DNA from 3 places in the Pseudoalteromonas sp. PAB 2.2 genome. Region 3 is predicted to be linked to each of the others. Evidence: predicted binding sites of a transcription regulator. Region 3 holds the regulator's gene; each other region holds the start of a gene.
What was found. Region 3 encodes sigma-54, which starts transcription at its own class of promoters, with help from an activator protein. Its sites were predicted from a motif close to GTTGGCACGNNNNTNGNNT; they were not measured.
Positions count from the first base shown of each region.

Region 1 (5,664 bases), on a different contig from region 3:
CAGCAATCGCACCTTTAAAAGTCATATCTACCAAACGTGAATCAACCTCTGTACTGACATTAAAAGTCGCTCCTTCAATCACTTTCACGGGTGTATCAAGGGTTACATCAAGTTCAAAGCGCTCCCCCATATATGTAATCCCGCCTTTAAGCTCTAATGTTTTACGCAGTGATGGGAGTAAAATAGCCAGCTCTAAGTCACTAATCTGTTGTTTTGCGCCCGTTTTACCATCTAGATACGTGAAGGTTCCGCCATAAATTGCCACTTCACCTAACTGAATATCAAAGTTATCAGGCAAATTTACAGCTCCTGAGCTCTTTTGTTGCTCAGTCTCTGGTTGTTCGGCTACGCCATCAAACAACTGCCAGTTAGCTTTGCCATTTTTATCAGTTTCTAACAAAATTGTTGGCTCGTTGATAACGAACTTATCAAGTTTAAACTCACCACCGAAAAGCGACATCCAGGGAATATGAATGGCCAACTGTTGCATGCTTGCCATGTCTTTTTGTGAACCCGTTTGCATATTAGCAAAATGCACATCATTCAGTTCAAGCTTCAACGAAGGGAAAACCGACAGTTTTTTATCACCGTTAATGGTGAGGCTTCGACCCGTCGTTTGTTCAACTTGCTGCGAGACTTTGTTAAAGATTGCATCAGTTGGGATAAGAAACGGTGCGGCGATTACTAAGGCAATTAGTAATACGAATATGACACCAATAATCTTTAGTAAGGTTTTCATAATCATCCTTAAAAATGGGCAAACATTGTTCATATCATAGCGGGTGTTAAGCCGAAAATCATTGCTAAACAAATAAAAAGGCTATTCAGCAAGCTTAGGTAGACAAATATGAATCGTCGCTGAAATATTTTGAAACCTTTAGGTTACATTAAATAGTTGACTAGATGATACCCAAAGGTTACATTGATACCTATAGGTTACAATTAAAATTAAAAGGAAGATTTATGTCAAAGCAAGATATCCAAACGGAAGAGAAATTTATGAGCCAAAATGCATGGTTTTCAGTGTTTATGGGGATCACTCTACTCATTATCAGTGTTTACCCTGCGCTTAATCAAACATCGGCCCCCTTGTTGTTTTTAGGCAGTGCTGCTTTTCTGGGATCATTCTGTATGTTTGTGATAAGAGGTGGATTTACATGGAAAATGAAATATCGCCTTACTTATAAAGATGAGTTTTTAAATACGATTGACACCATTGCCTATAAACATGTTGTACTTGGTTTACTCTTTAGTATGGGTGCGGTGTATTTATTGTCTGATGAGTTAGCTTTAGATGTTTCTCATAGCATGATGGCTACCTTTTACCTGGCTGAAATGAGTTTAATATATGGCATCTCAATTCTTTGGCAAAGTAGAGACTAGGAGCAATAGTGCAAAATCATATTGCAAAATATCGCAAAGCCGCAGGGCTTTCGCAACAAGAGCTAGCCGATGCTATCGCTGTTTCACGTAAAACAATTAGTACGGTCGAAACGTCTCGCTTTACGCCTTCAGTGATCATTGCATTAAAGATAGCCCGGCAGTTTAATACAACTGTCGAGCAATTATTTTCACTAGACGAAGCAGATTAACGCCTTTAAATGCAATCTTGTGCAGATTTAACTTATCAAGATTGCATCCCCTGTATTCTTCGGTATGATGCACGCCCCTGTTGCTGTTAGCTTATTTAAGCTAAAATAAAGTGACTAAAAAATATATCAAACTGGAGAGTCTACAAGGCATGAAGAAACTGCTTATTTCACCGTCAAAAATGGCGCTTAGCGAGCAAGAAAGTCAAATTTATCAAAATATTCTCAAGCAATCTTCAGAGCTAAGCCTCAACCTAATGGCCGTGAAAGTAGACAACCACCCAGAAGACTTTTTAGGTTGGTGCTATGAGCTACTCAGTGCAAGCCGCGATCGTATTAACTATGATTTATTAGAAGATAAGCAGTTACCGACATTAAAAAAACTTCACGACTTACTGATCTCTGCCATTAGCTTCTTGCAATTGAAAACGCTGCGCGTTGCACCTTGGCCTGTTGTTACTGGCTTTATTGAGCAACATAAAGAGCTCATTGCGCTTGATGAGCAATTACGTTTAGCAAACTACATTGGCACAATTAAATCACAAACTTTAAAAGAAATGATTCCAGAAGACCGCTTGGCTTTTGCAGGCAAACACACGGCTTCTCTTGACCCAAGTAGCTATAACTTTGATGTTGAATGGTTTGCTTCAACCAAAAGTGCCAAAGGGTTTCATCAAATGCTGAGCGACCTGCCTGCGGCTTTTGACGAGGCCCTAGCGCACATTCCCCTAGAAGGCGATGTGACGCAAGAACACTATCAACATTTTATGGTTGCTTACTTTATGGCCTTTACAGGCAGCGAAGAAAAACCAACGCTTGCGCCTGCAACACGCTTATTAGCAATGCGCCGCCCAGATGTATTTACGCCTATTACAAATAGTAAGCTTGATGCGCTTTGCGCTTCGTTGGGAGTTCCTAAATTAAACAACCGTGATTTTGAACGTTATTGGCAAGACGTGGTTACTGCAATTCATAGCATGCCTTGGTTTAAAATGGCTGCTGCAGCAAATGATCATGAACAATCACTTATTGAGATAAAAGCGTTACTACCGTGCTTTTTCTATTATGCCGATAACACCACGGCTGATAACTCTAACTACATTAAACTGCTTAGCAAACCGAAGAGCACGGGCAGTTCTGCAGGCAAAAAAACCGTGCGTCGCGGCAAAGAGTCTGCTGAGATTTTAGTAGACCGCGCGCTTGCAAGTGACGATATCCCCGAGCATATAAAAGCAAAACGAGACTCTATCGTCAGCGAAGTTGAAAAAGGCCGTAGCGTTGAAGAAACAATCAGCCTAATGCGTGCCATTTTTGGCTAAGTCTCTATCAAACAAGAAAAACCTGGTTGCTTCGCGATTGTGCAACCGGGTTATTTTTTGCACCACAGGTGTGCGCATGAACAATTCAAATAAATCTAAACTTTAAAAAATAACACGCTTAAAAGGCTGTTTTTAAAGCAGTTAAACATAAAATATCCCTTTCAGAATTAACTTGGCACAACCAGTGCTACATCGTATCCAGACAACACATAAAAACTGTCCTCAAATAATAACCAGACTGCAATCTGAAATGGGGCAAATCAACATAACAACAGGATACGAGAAACATGCTAAAACTAAAAAAAACGGTCGTAGCAAGCGCCATTGCGCTATTAACTTTGAGCTCAACATATAGTTATGCAGAAGTAACAGCAAACGCTGCGGCTACTTCAAACTATTTATGGCGTGGTCAAGAGCAAACTGGGGGTGATGCTGCAATTCAGGGCGGTATTGATTACGCAAGTGAATCTGGCTTTTACGCAGGTACTTGGGTATCGAATGCCAGCTGGGCTGACGACATGACTTACGAGCTAGACCTTTATGCAGGTTTTGGCGGTGATATCAATGAAACATTTAGCTACGATGTTGGCTACATTTATTATGCTTACCCTGATGCAGCATCTTATACTGACGCTGACTTTTCAGAGATCTACGGTAGCATCAGCATGGGTAGTTTCACTTTTGGTGCTGCAATCCTTGCTACATCAGCAGCCAGCGGTGACGGTACAGATTTTGGAGATTCTTTATACTTAAATGCTGACTATAGCTTCCCAGTTGGCAGTACCGGTGCAGAAATGGCTCTTCATCTGGGTCATTACTCAGGCGATTTCATTGGTGATGATAATATCATTGACTACGGTGTTTCTGTGTCAAAAGACGGCTTTACATTTGGCGTGTCTGACACAGACATTGATGGCTCTGATGTAAAAGTGTATGTCGCTTACGCAGTTGACTTTACGCTTTAAAAAAGAATGTGTTACTTGCTGCAACACGAAGGGCCGAAAGGCCCTTTTCTCGTTAAAGCGCACTTTAAAATTATGGCACACTGTGGCCTGTAGAGCCTTGCCAAATACGATACCATTGCTCACGATTCATCGTGAATTCTTTCGCTGCGACGGCTGATTTAACCCGGGCAATGTTGCCTGTACCCAATACTACCGATGGCAAACTTGGGTGCATGAGTAACCAAGTATACACAACTTGATCGATAGAGCTGGCTCCAATTTCGTTGCCAACTTGCTCCAACACCGCACGCAAACGCACTGCTTTTTCATCGTCATTTGAAAATAAACGCCCGCCCGCTAAAGGTGACCAAAGCATGGGTTTAATATCAAGTAATTGGCATTGATCCAAAGTCCCATCATCAAGCGCTTTCATCTCATAAGGCGAAAACTCTATTTGATTCGTGACTAAATCAAAGTCTAAACGGGACTGCAGTAAGCTGAGTTGTGACGGCGTGAAGTTTGAAACACCAAAGTCAATAACATCACCATTTGCTTTTAAAGTATTGAATGCTTCAGCTACTTCATCTGCATTCATTAAATAATCAGGGCGATGGATCAATAACACATCTAATCGGTCGGTATTAAAGTGTTTAAGCGATTGCTGAGCGGATGCGATGATATGGGCTGCACTCGAGTCATAATGATTCGCTTTGCCTTGCAAGCCTAAACTGGGAAATGCGGGTTTAATTCCACATTTAGTGATTATTTTTATTTCATCACGAATACTCGGCTTTAGTTGTAACGCTTTACCAAATTCAGCTTCGCAGCCGTATTCACCATAAATATCAGCATGGTCAGTGTGTGTAACCCCTACTTCAATGGCTTGCTCTAAAAAGCTTAAGCATTGCTGTGGTGATATTTGCCAATCTAGCAAGCGCCAAAATCCCAGTACTAATTCATCAATACAACGCACATTGTTATTCACTATATATACCTACTTAATCTTGATTATTACACCTATCTTACTCTTTAAAGAATAACACAATTTCCCTATTCACAACTGTTAACATATAGTTACAAATCAGACTTCTAATTAATAATAAATCAGGGTATTTTAGTACCTAAAAATAAATGTTACTTAACAAGGAATAATAATGAAATCGTCGAATGCAGTGACAGCACTAGTTGATATTTTTATCAGCCCAAGCAAAGCGTTTAATGGAGTGAAGGAGGCAAAAGGCTGGTCTTTTGTTGCTTTCATATTACTTGCAGGCATGCTCGCGGCAAGTATGCTCGCTTTTTATAACAAAGCAGATCCTCAGTTTTTAATCGATCAGCAAGTCGCTGCAGCCAGTGTTGATGCCACAATTGCTGAGCAAAAAATGATCCGTCAAAGCATGGAGCAAACGCTTGATATGCAGGTATGGTTTGCGCTCTTTGGTGGTATTATTGGCTTAGCTGTTATTAATGCATTGATGGCGGGTTACTACCTATTTGTATCAAAGCAAGATCCAGAGGCTAACTATAGTTACGGTGCGTGGTATGGGTTTGGCGTGTGGACCATGATGCCAATGGTTATTTCAAGCTTGGGTATATTGATCCTCGTTTTAACTGCCAGCAACAACCAGCTTTCACCAACCCTCTTTAATTATGCCTCAATCAATCAATTGCTCATCGGCCTTGAGGTCGGTCATCCTTTTTGTACCATGCTTGAAAGCCTAAACATTTTCTCTATCTGGGGCATTGTACTAGCGGCAATCGGTTTAAAGTGTTGGACTAACTTCAACTTTAATAAAGCACTCCTGTTTGCTG
Region 1 is NZ_LYPI01000015.1:10,103-15,766, forward strand. Features, by position in the region: gene BWD47_RS14015 (AsmA family protein) at 1-739, opposite strand, end outside; gene BWD47_RS14020 (hypothetical protein) at 964-1,383, shown strand; gene BWD47_RS14025 (helix-turn-helix transcriptional regulator) at 1,392-1,592, shown strand; gene BWD47_RS14030 (hypothetical protein) at 1,742-2,908, shown strand; gene BWD47_RS14035 (TorF family putative porin) at 3,196-3,873, shown strand; gene BWD47_RS14040 (aldo/keto reductase family oxidoreductase) at 3,944-4,837, opposite strand; gene BWD47_RS14045 (YIP1 family protein) at 5,007-5,664, shown strand, end outside.
Region 1: a site for sigma-54 is predicted at 3,080-3,098, ahead of BWD47_RS14035 (TorF family putative porin). Genes of this name have one in related genera too.

Region 2 (5,664 bases), on a different contig from region 3:
TTCACGACGGCTTTCGTAGGAGGCAAATTTTATCACTTTGGCTGATAACTGACTGTCGTTATCGTCTTCAGTAAGAGCTTGTTCGGCCGCTTTCTTTTGCATGACACGATGGTTGTTTTCAGTGTTCATCACCGCTTCATAGACAGCAAGGGTGTAACCGCCATGGCGTTTAATAGCCTGTTCAAACACTTCGATGGCAGTATCGTCCATAAAGTGTTGTTTACCTTCGTATTCGTATGGTTTTACTTGACCCGTTACTTGCCCACGTAAATCAATAAACCGTGCAACAGGCTGAGATAAACGCGACATCTCCATTTTGATCAAAAACTGCTCAGGCTTAGTTAAGCCCGCTGTTTTTGATTTAAACAGTTTGTCGAATTTTGGGGTGCCTAAATACGCCTTTAGCTCTTCAACTAGGCTTTCATATTTAAGCAGAATGTCTTCAGCCATTTATAAAACCATCAACGTCTATTAAAAAAAGTAGGTATACTAGTCGGCAATTACGCAGTAAAAACACAAACAGTAGTCACTTTTTTATTTTATTAATTATTGTTATAAGTATTTGCCAAATAAATGGCAAGCACTGTTAAGTTTTATTTGTAAGCAAAAACTATGCCCTAAAGCGGTTCTTTATTTAACAGTGTGTTGAATAAAGAGCTGGAGTAAGAGGTTTTAGTTACAACGAGTTATCTTTTTGTGATTATAAACTTACTATACATTAATTGTGTTAAGTGTCAGTTTTTAATAACAAGTTAGTCACAAATTAGCGACCTAAATAGGTAAGGCCGAATGGCAAAATCAGCAAAAATCGAATTTGTCTGCACAGAGTGCGGCATGAACTATCAGCGCTGGCAAGGACAGTGTAAGTGCGGTGCATGGAACACGCTAGCAGAATTTAAGCCCTCAGCCGGACAGTCAAAACAAGCGGCAAGCCGTGCCGTGGTTGCAGGCTACGCAGGCGGTGTTGGCGGCGGCTCAAAAAAAATTAATGAAGTCGAAACCGCCGAAGCAGAAAAACGCTTAACCGACATTGGTGAGTTAGACCGTGTATTAAGTGGCGGTGTGACCACCGGTTCCGTAAATATTATTTCGGGCGATCCAGGGGCTGGAAAAACGACATTATTGTCAGATTTAATTGCTCGCATGTCGAAAGTGATGCCGTCACTTTATTGTACGGCAGAAGAGTCATTATCGCAGTTTAAAAACCGTGTAAACCGACTGCGTTTAGATTATAACCCTGATGAGCTTTATTTACTGTCAGAAACCAGCGTTGAAGCAATTATTGAAGAGCTTGATAAGAACAAGATTAAGTTTGCGGTGATCGATTCAATTCAAGCGGTTGTGACAGAAGCCGCTAATGGCAGCCCAGGCTCTCCTTCACAAGTTAAAAGTGCAGCACAAGCACTCACTCAATATTGTAAGCAAAATGACGTCACCATGTTCATTATTGCTCACGTTAATAAAAACAACGAAATCGCAGGCCCGCAAACCTTAGTGCATATTGTTGATGCGCTGCTGCATATTGATACCAACGATGGGCAAATTCGTACCTTACGTGCCAATAAAAACCGTTTTGGCGATATTGATACCGTCGGTATTTTTAGAATGTGTGAGCGCGGTATGCTCAGTGTTGACAACCCAAGCGAAATATTTTTATCGGGATCAAGCACCGAATCGCCGGGATCGGCTATTACATGTATTCGTAAAGGTAATCGTAATTTATTGTTAGAGATTCAGTGCTTAACCACAGAAACAGAGGCTGAGTTTCCGCAGCGAGTGTGTGTTGGCTTAAATATGAATCGTATCAAAATGCTCACGGGAATTTTGCGTAAACACACCAAGACTAAAATCTTTCATGACACGTTTTTTAATATTGTCGGTGGCCTAAAAATTGATGAGTCTGAAACCTGTATCGACTTAGCATTAGTTACGGCATTGTTGAGTAGTTTGAATGAATTTGTTGTGCCAAGAACCACCTGTATTATGGGCGAATTAAGCTTAAATGGTGACGTTAGGCCCATCGACAGTGGGGTGCCGCGAGTAAAAGAAGCCGCTCAGCATGGTTTCACTGAAATTTTTATTCCATATCGTAACTACCATAAATCAATGGAAGGATTGGGCGCAAAAATTACACCTGTTAAAACAGTGCATGAGTTACTGTCTTTAATAAACTAGTTGTAATTTGATAGACTATAAAAAACACCAATCAAAGGAAATAAAATGAAAAAGTTAGTAATTGCAGCCGTTGTTGCTGCAGCTGTAGGTGGCGTCGTTTACGCAAACTATACAGCAACACAGGAAGTGAAAAAGGTTGTTGATAAGCAACTAAGCGCTTTATCAAGCCAAAGTGGTGTAGATATCACTTACAGCGATATTTCAGCAAGTGTGTTCAGTAGCAGCATGCAGTTGTCTGGTATAAATGTGCAAAGCATTGAAGGCGATGAAACCATTGCCACTATCGACAATATTGAAGTGACGGGTTACGAAGTTGATGCGATCCCACCCCACACGGGCTTCGTGATGACAAATTTCCGCTTTAGTGATGAGTTTTTATCGCAACTTCCAGACAGTGCGAATAATAAGCTTGCCGCAACGAGTTACAACGTGAATTCATCGCTTGATTACAACAAAGAGTCAGGTGATAGCAAGTTTGCGCTTAACGTGAAGGCAAGCGAAGTGGCTGATGTACGTTTTAATCTTGGTTTAGCAAATTCAACGGCGTTGATGGAAGCATCTTTATCAATCAGCCAAGCACAAAATGCTGCGAATGGGGCTGAGCTCACTTTAGAGCAACAACTACAGCAACAATCAAAAATGATGGCGGCAATGAGCCAATTAGAGCCGCGCAGTATCGAGCTTGAAATCAACGACGACGGTGAACTTAAAACTGTTGTCGAAAGCTTCTTAAAAGCGCAAGGCATGACACTTGATGACCTTGAGCAAGTTGTGGCAATGCAATTACAACAAGCTCCTGTAAGTGCGGAGTTAGACACTGCGATTAAAAACTTTGCCAGTGGTTTATCAAAATTGTCTTTATCGGCACGCCTACCTGAAGGCAAGTCGATGATGCAAATCAACCAGCAAATCATGATGCTGGTTGGTCAGCCTGAAGAGCTTGCGAAATTTATTAATTTAAAAGCCAGTGGTGAATAACCCGCTGACCGCAGCCGTGCGTTAGCTGCAATAACCTTAAAGTGTTCAACTCTCTAGTTTACTCACTTTAAGGTTATTTTTTACATGCCTTACACCCTGACTGTGTTCTAAGAACTTTTGTGCCAGCGCACGTTGAAACCCCGTTTCCGTTGAACCTAATAATTCAATCGTATCGCCACTTACAATAACCTGTAAGTTTTCAATTTTAAAATTGCGGTTATTCGTTAGTTTCTTTAAAGCCACTTGCTGTAATCGCGGTTGCGCCGAAGTACTGGTTGTTAAAACATGGGTGTTGGCACTGACTTGTGTGGCGCAAGCCAATAAAAAAAGACAGCTAAATAAGGTTACGACAACAGATAATTTGAAACGGCTCATACAATTCCCTCGCAATAATGACAGATTGAACTCTGTATGAACAATTACAAATTCTGTTCCAATTTTAGTTTGTTGATTTTTATAGGTTTTATTTTTTTGAAGAAACTGTATGTGAAGTAATTACACATAGTTCAGTAAAAAAGACACGGCAAATAACAGCGATAAAAATGCCGAGACAGGCTCGGCATTTTTATTAACAAGGCTTATTAAGCACGCACTACTTTTTCTTTTTTGGTTTTGCCTTTTTCTTCGCTTTGATCTTTGCTGGATCTTTTTTCTTTTTAGAAGGGATTTTTGCTTCTTTGTGTTGCGGCTCTATCCCTTTGATTACTCGACGCTTTAGTTTTTGTTCGATGTAACGCTCAACTTTGCCTAAAATGGCAACGTCATGCGCTTCGATAAATGAAATCGCGATTCCTTTTTTGCCTGCACGACCAGTACGTCCAATACGGTGAACGTATATGTCTGCGGTGCGAGGCATATCAAAGTTAATCACATGGCTGATATCTGCCACGTCAATACCACGGGCAGCCACATCGGTTGCTACCAATATTTTATTGCGGCCAGAATGGAAGTTCTCCATTGCTTTCATGCGTTTATCTTGTGGCATTTCACCACGTAACCAAGCAACGCGCAGTCCTTCGTTATTTAACGCACCAATTAATGATTCTAGGCGTTCACGGGTCTTAACGAACACTATCGCTTTATGGATATCATCGCCGTTTAAGATATCGACTAACATTTTAAGCTTATGGTTGTAGTCGTCGGCTAAGTGAACCCACTGGTGGATCTTTGCTTTTTCTTTACGCGACGATTCTGCTTCTAGTAGCGCAGGATCATTTAAAATACGCTCAGCGAAAAGCTCAACACTGTCACCTTCAAGTGTGGCTGAAAATAGAAAACATTGACGACGATTTCTGGCTTCATCACAAATACGCAGCATTTCTTTACGAAAGCCCATATCGAGCATGCGGTCGGCTTCGTCTAAAATAAGCATTTCGACATTTTCAGCATGGAAGTTCTCGGTTTCGAGGTATTCCATTAAGCGCCCAGGTGTCGCGATAAGAATGTCGTTATTGTTCTCAAAAATTTCTTTGTGCGTTCCATAGTTGATGCCGCCCGTCACAACACCTATTTTAAGGTGTGTTTGCTCAGCAAGCTGTTCACAATGCTCATGGATTTGATAAGCAAGCTCGCGAGTAGGAGTCATGATAAGTACGCGGGCAAAACCAGGGTCACGACGAGGGAAATCAAGCAAGTATTGAATAGCTGGGATCAAAAACGCGGCTGTTTTACCGGTACCTGTGGGTGCAGATGCCAAAATATCGCGCCCTTGTAATGCTTCAGGGATCGCTTGTTGTTGAATGCTGGTTGGCGTATCAAAACCCATTTTATTAATGGCATTTAACAGCTTGTTATCGATATCAAATTCAGAAAATTGCATAGAGTGACATAAATAGAGGACAATTGGCGTTAATTATACGCGCTATCCAGCTGTTGGTGAATGAAAAGGTGAAAAAATGTCAGGTTTTGTGTTTAAACAGTTTTCGATAGGGCAAACTCACACTGCAATGAAAGTTTCAACAGATGGGATTTTGTTGGGGGCATGGGCACATGTAAGCGATGCTGCACGAATTGTTGATATTGGCACAGGCACCGGGTTGCTTGCTTTAATGGCAAAACAACGTGCGCCGAAGGCGGTTGTTAACGCTATCGAAATAGAGGTTAACGCGTGTATTGATGCTCGCGCTAATTTTGCTAATAGCCCTTGGCCTGACATTATGCTTTATCAAGGGGCTGTGCAGTCTTTTAAAGCAGCAACCCCCTTTGATGCAATTATCACTAATCCACCTTATTTCAATGCCAGCCTTAAAGGCGATAATGCAGCACGCAATACAGCGCGCCACACCGATGGATTGAGTTTTAGCGAATTAATCAAAGCGTGTAGTGCGCTGAGTCATGCACATACTCTGCTCAATGTGATACTGCCTTGTCCTGAGGCCGAGCAATTTATTGCCATTGCAAAGCAAGAAGGCTGGTATTTAAACCACCTGTGTTTAGTTAAAACAACCGAGAAAAAAGCACCTAGTCGCAGTTTAATGTTATTTAGTCAGGTTGCAGCCCCTTTAACGACAA
Region 2 is NZ_LYPI01000010.1:32,111-37,774, forward strand. Features, by position in the region: gene BWD47_RS08620 (PilZ domain-containing protein) at 1-450, opposite strand, end outside; gene radA (DNA repair protein RadA) at 790-2,175, shown strand; gene BWD47_RS08630 (hypothetical protein) at 2,221-3,153, shown strand; gene BWD47_RS08635 (BON domain-containing protein) at 3,199-3,528, opposite strand; gene srmB (ATP-dependent RNA helicase SrmB) at 3,746-4,972, opposite strand; gene BWD47_RS08645 (tRNA1(Val) (adenine(37)-N6)-methyltransferase) at 5,049-5,664, shown strand, end outside.
Region 2: a site for sigma-54 is predicted at 3,573-3,591, ahead of BWD47_RS08635 (BON domain-containing protein). Genes of this name have one in related genera too.

Region 3 (5,664 bases):
AATGATTTCGCTAACAGGCAACCCAGACTCAACAATGGCCACGCTTTCTGACGTACATGTGTGTATTAAAGTAAGCAAAGAAGCGTGCCCACTGGGCCTTGCGCCAACAGCCAGCACAACGGCAACGCTAGTCATGGGCGATGCAATGGCTGTAGCACTGCTTGAGGCAAGAGGCTTTACAGCAGACGATTTTGCACTTTCTCACCCAGGCGGAAGCTTAGGAAAACGTTTATTGCTTTGTCTTAGTGATGTTATGCACGCAGGTGAGGCCACTCCCATTGTTAATGAATCGCAAAGTATCAAAGATGCATTAATTGAAATGTCGGCAAAAGGCCTCGGTATGACTGCAATTGTTGGTGATGACAACACACTATCGGGACTTTTTACTGATGGTGATTTACGACGTATTTTAGAGCAACGGGTTGATATTCACAGCACCGCAATTAGCCAAGTAATGACTCGCTCATGCACAACTGCACACGCTGATATGCTGGCCGCAGAAGCGCTTAATATTATGGAACGTAAACGTATTAATGGTCTGATTGTAATCGACAAAAGCAACACCCCCATTGGCGCGCTTAACATGCAAGACCTTTTAAAAGCAGGAGTACTTTAAGCATGACATTTGCTGAGCTTTACCAACCAGTAAGCACAGACGTGAGTCAACGTGCTCAAAAAATAAAACTGCTTATTTGTGATATTGATGGTGTTTTTTCAGATGGCCGTATTTATTTAGGCAATCAAGGCGAAGAGCTTAAAGCTTTCAATACAAAAGATGGATTCGGCATTAAAGCCCTTATCAATAGTGGTTTTCAGGTGGCCGTTATCACGGGACGCCATTCACAAATAGTTCAGCAGCGAATGACTAGCCTTACGGTACAACATATTTATCAGGGCCAAGAAAATAAGCTCATTGCTTATCAAGAGTTAAAAGATAAACTTAGCTTAACAGATGAGCAAATTGCCTATATTGGTGACGATGGTCCAGACTTACCGGTTATGGAAAAAGTCGGATTTGCCGTTGCTGTTAATGATGCTCATCCATTAATCAAAAAACTGGCTCATTACACCACCCTGTTACCTGGTGGCTTTGGAGCTGTGCGTGAACTAACTGATTTATTAATGCTAGAAAATGGCAAACCGCTAACTAGCGATGGAACGAGCGCATGAATATAGCCCGTATTTTACTAAGTGTTGTTTTTGTTTGTAGCATGGTTTGGTTATGGTATCCGTACTTTAATCAACCGACAAACACAGTGCTCAGTGAAGACGAGATTATCGCTACACCTGATTATACCGCAATCGCATTAAAGCAAACAGCCTATGATGATCAAGGTAAAATCAGTCATAAAGTGGCCGCTGCTAAAATGGAGCTGTATCAACAGCTCGGGTTCACCTTTTTTGAGCAACCCATTTTCACCATTTACGGTGATCAGCAAGTTTGGCAAGTAAAAGCCAAAGAAGCCACGTTATATGAAAACGATCAGCTTGTATTCGAAGGGGATGTAGTTGCTAAAAACCTTACCCATAATGGCATGATCGAAGATATTAAAGCTGAGAACATTAACATCGACATTGACAAAATGACCATGTTTTCTAAGCAACCTGTCACGCTGACAGGACCGAATTTAAAAATTACCGGTAAAGGTTTAAAAGCCGATTTAAAAGCCGAAATTGTTGAGTTAACTAACCATACACGAACCATATACTATGACCAATAAACTTAAGAAATTACTCCTGATCCCAAGCTTATTGATTGCGTTTTCTGGCGCAGCTGCTGAGCAGGCTGGCACACCAATCAGCATTAGCTCTGATCGCCAAGAAGGTCAGCTAAAAAATGGCATTGGTATCTTCGAAGATAATGTCGAGATCATACATGGTAACCGTCGTATTACAGCGGATCGACTCGAAGCACATGCAGGTGAAGTTGAAGGCACGGTTGAATTAATTATTGCCACAGGAAAGCCCGCTTACTTTGAAGAAAAACAAGCTGACGGCACTATTATGAGCGCCAGTGCTGAAGAAGTTCGTTACGATGTTGCTAAACGCTTATTAACACTCGTTGGCAATGCACAAGTGACTCAAGCAGGCCAAAAAGTCAGTGCCAAGAGCATTACATACGATATGGAACAGCAACTGATAAGTGCCGAGAAAGATGAAAACTCGACCGATCGTGTACACACTATTTTAGTGCCTGTTGATAACAAAAAGAACGATGAAGGCCAGCCATGAGCACACTAAAAGCAGAGCTATTAGCTAAAAGCTATAAGGGTCGCCAAGTTGTAAAAAATGTAGGCCTTGAGGTAGAAGCTGGCAGCATTGTCGGTTTACTTGGGCCAAATGGCGCAGGTAAAACAACCACCTTTTACATGATTGTGGGATTAGTGCCCAGTGACAAAGGTAAAATAAGCATTGATGATAACGATATCACCTTATTGCCAATGCACAGCCGCGCTCGCTTAGGTATTGGCTATTTGCCACAAGAATCATCGATTTTTAGAAAACTGACCGTTTATCAAAACTTAATGGCCATTTTAGAGACCCGTAAAGATCTCAATAAACAAGGCCGCGAAGAAACACTTAACAGCTTACTTGATGAATTTAGCATTCAACACATTCGTGACAGCCAAGGTATGGCATTGTCAGGGGGTGAACGCCGTCGTGTTGAAATAGCACGCGCACTGGCCGCTGACCCTAAATTTATTTTGCTCGATGAGCCTTTTGCTGGTGTTGATCCTATTTCAGTGTTAGATATAAAGAAAATTATTGAGCACTTAAAAAATCGTGGTATTGGTGTATTAATTACTGACCACAATGTGAGAGAAACCCTTGATGTTTGTGAAAAAGCCTACATTGTTTCTCATGGGGAGCTAATTGCATCAGGTACACCTGAACATGTGTTAGCCGACCAAACTGTACGCGATGTGTATCTAGGCGAGCAATTCAGGCTTTAAATACGCCACCGACTAGAGCATCTGCTAGACTTATAACAATGACAATAAATCAAATAAATAGTTAACGGCATCGTGCTATTGTTTGATAAGACTAAAAAGGATTGTTAGGGATACATGAGGCAATCATTACAGCTGCGCATGGGCCAGCAACTTACAATGACTCCACAACTGCAACAGGCTATCCGTTTGTTGCAGCTCAGTACATTGGATCTCCAGCAAGAAATTCAAGAAGCGTTAGACTCTAACCCTTTGCTTGAAGTTGAAGAAGCAGATTATGCAGAAGAGAGTATTGGCAAGAACGAGCAGAAAGCCGAATCTGACGATACCCAACTAAGCGCGTCGGCTGACGAAGCTGCAAGCGAGTACGAGCAAGAAAGCAGTGATGCCCTCAACAAAGACACCGTAAGTGACGACTTAGCAATGGATGTTACGTGGGATGAGTACATGAGTGCTGCCCCATCAAGTTCCTCAGGTCCAATGCCTGAAGATGAATCAATTTACCAAGGCGCATCAACCGAAACTCTCCACGAATACCTAATGTGGCAGTTACAACTGACTCCATTCAGCCCAACAGACGAAGCGATTGCCGTTGCGATTGTTGAGGCAATTGATGATTCGGGTATTTTAACCGTAAGCTGCGAAGACATTGTTGAAAGCTTCAATCAAAATAACGATGAAGAAGAAATCGAACTTGATGAAGTCGAAGCTGTCTTAAAAAGAATCCAATTATTCGATCCTGTCGGTATTGGCGCCCGTAGTTTACAAGAATGTTTGTGTATTCAATTACGCCAATTCGATGCTGACACCCCCTATTTAGCTGAAACTAAAATGGTGTTATCAGAACATATTGAATTATTAGCGAGTCGTGACTATCGCACTTTGATGAAAAAGACTAAGCTTAAAGAAAGTGAGCTGAAAGAAGTCATGACATTGATCCACAGCTTAAATCCAAAGCCTGCGGATACCATTGTTAGAGAAGAGTCTGAATACGTGATACCCGATGTATCCGTAAAAAAAATAAAAGGCCGTTGGGTAGTTGAACTAAACCCAGACTGCATGCCGAAAATCAGAGTGAATAGCCACTATGCGGCGATGTCACGTTCTGTAAAATCAAGCAGTGATAGCCAATTTATTCGCTCTCATTTACAAGAAGCAAAATGGTTTATTAAAAGCTTAGAAAGCCGTAATGACACGTTATTAAAAGTGACTAACTGTATTGTTCAACAACAACAGGCTTTCTTTGAACATGGTCCTGAGGCCATGAAACCCATGGTATTAAATGATGTCGCAGAAATGGTCGAAATGCATGAATCAACAATTTCGCGAGTAACAACACAAAAATACATGCATACCCCGCGGGGAATTTTTGAGTTGAAATATTTCTTCTCCAGCCATGTAAGCACTGAAAATGGGGGTGAGTGTTCATCTACGGCAATTCGCGCTTTAATCAAAAAGCTAATCGCCGCAGAAAACACAGCTAAACCATTGAGTGATAGCAAAATTGCAGATATATTGGCTGAGCAAGGAATTAAAGTAGCTAGACGGACAATAGCAAAATATCGAGAGTCTCTAGCAATACCTCCGTCGAATCAGCGTAAGAGTCTGATTTAGACGTTTTACATAGAAGGAAAATGCTTATGCAACTAAATTTAACTGGTCGTCATGTAGAAATCACAGATTCATTAAGAGACTATGTAAACACCAAGTTTGCGAAACTAGAAAGGCATTTTGACCACATTAATAATGTTCATGTCATTCTAGATGTAGAAAAACTAAGCCAAAAAGCAGAAGCAACTTTACATGTAAACGGAGGCGAGTTATTTGCCTCTACTGAACACCAAGATATGTATGCAGCCATCGACTCGTTAATCGATAAACTTGATCGTCAAGTAATTAAACACAAAGAGAAATTAGCTCGACACTAAATTATGAAACTTAGTTCACTTACTAACCAGGACTGCAGCAAAGCTGCGGTCCTTTTTAATAGCAAAAAAAGAATTCTCGAATTTATCAGCGAACTGGCTCATGAGCAGCTCCCTCATTTATCTCAGCAAGATATACTCAATGCCCTATTGAACAGAGAAAAATTGGGCAGCACGGGTATTGGCCGAGGTATTGCGATTCCACATGGTCGTATGAGCGGTGCAGATCAGCCACACGCATTTGTAATTGTGAGTGAGTCACCTATAAATTTTGATGCAATTGATAATCGTCCAGTGGATATTTTTGTCGCACTCATCGTACCAGATGGTGACTGTCAGCTTCATCTAAAGACCTTATCAACAATTGCTGATAGACTTAAAGACAAAGAATTTTGTAAACAGCTACGCAGTGCTAAAACAGATAGTGATCTGTTTAAAGTCATTGCATCAGAGGCATAAATGGAATTAATTATTATCAGCGGTCGCTCTGGTTCAGGTAAATCAGTCGCTTTACGAGTACTTGAAGACTTAGGCTATTACTGCGTTGATAATATTCCTGTAAACCTGCTTCCTTCGTTAGTACGCAGTGTGTCAGATAATTACGACAAAATTGCTGTAAGTATCGATGTGCGTAACCTGCCGAAAGAACAGCAAGAATTTAACGATATTCTTGAGTATTTACCGGGCTTTGCAAAACCTACGTTGTTTTATTTAGATAGTGATGATCAAACACTGATCAAACGATTCTCTGAAACACGCCGCTTACACCCATTATCGATTGACTCGCT
Region 3 is NZ_LYPI01000019.1:98,711-104,374, reverse strand. Features, by position in the region: gene BWD47_RS16865 (KpsF/GutQ family sugar-phosphate isomerase) at 1-616, shown strand, start outside; gene kdsC (3-deoxy-manno-octulosonate-8-phosphatase KdsC) at 619-1,170, shown strand; gene lptC (LPS export ABC transporter periplasmic protein LptC) at 1,167-1,721, shown strand; gene lptA (lipopolysaccharide transport periplasmic protein LptA) at 1,711-2,232, shown strand; gene lptB (LPS export ABC transporter ATP-binding protein) at 2,229-2,954, shown strand; gene BWD47_RS16840 (RNA polymerase factor sigma-54) at 3,069-4,565, shown strand; gene hpf (ribosome hibernation promoting factor) at 4,592-4,879, shown strand; gene ptsN (PTS IIA-like nitrogen regulatory protein PtsN) at 4,883-5,335, shown strand; gene rapZ (RNase adapter RapZ) at 5,336-5,664, shown strand, end outside.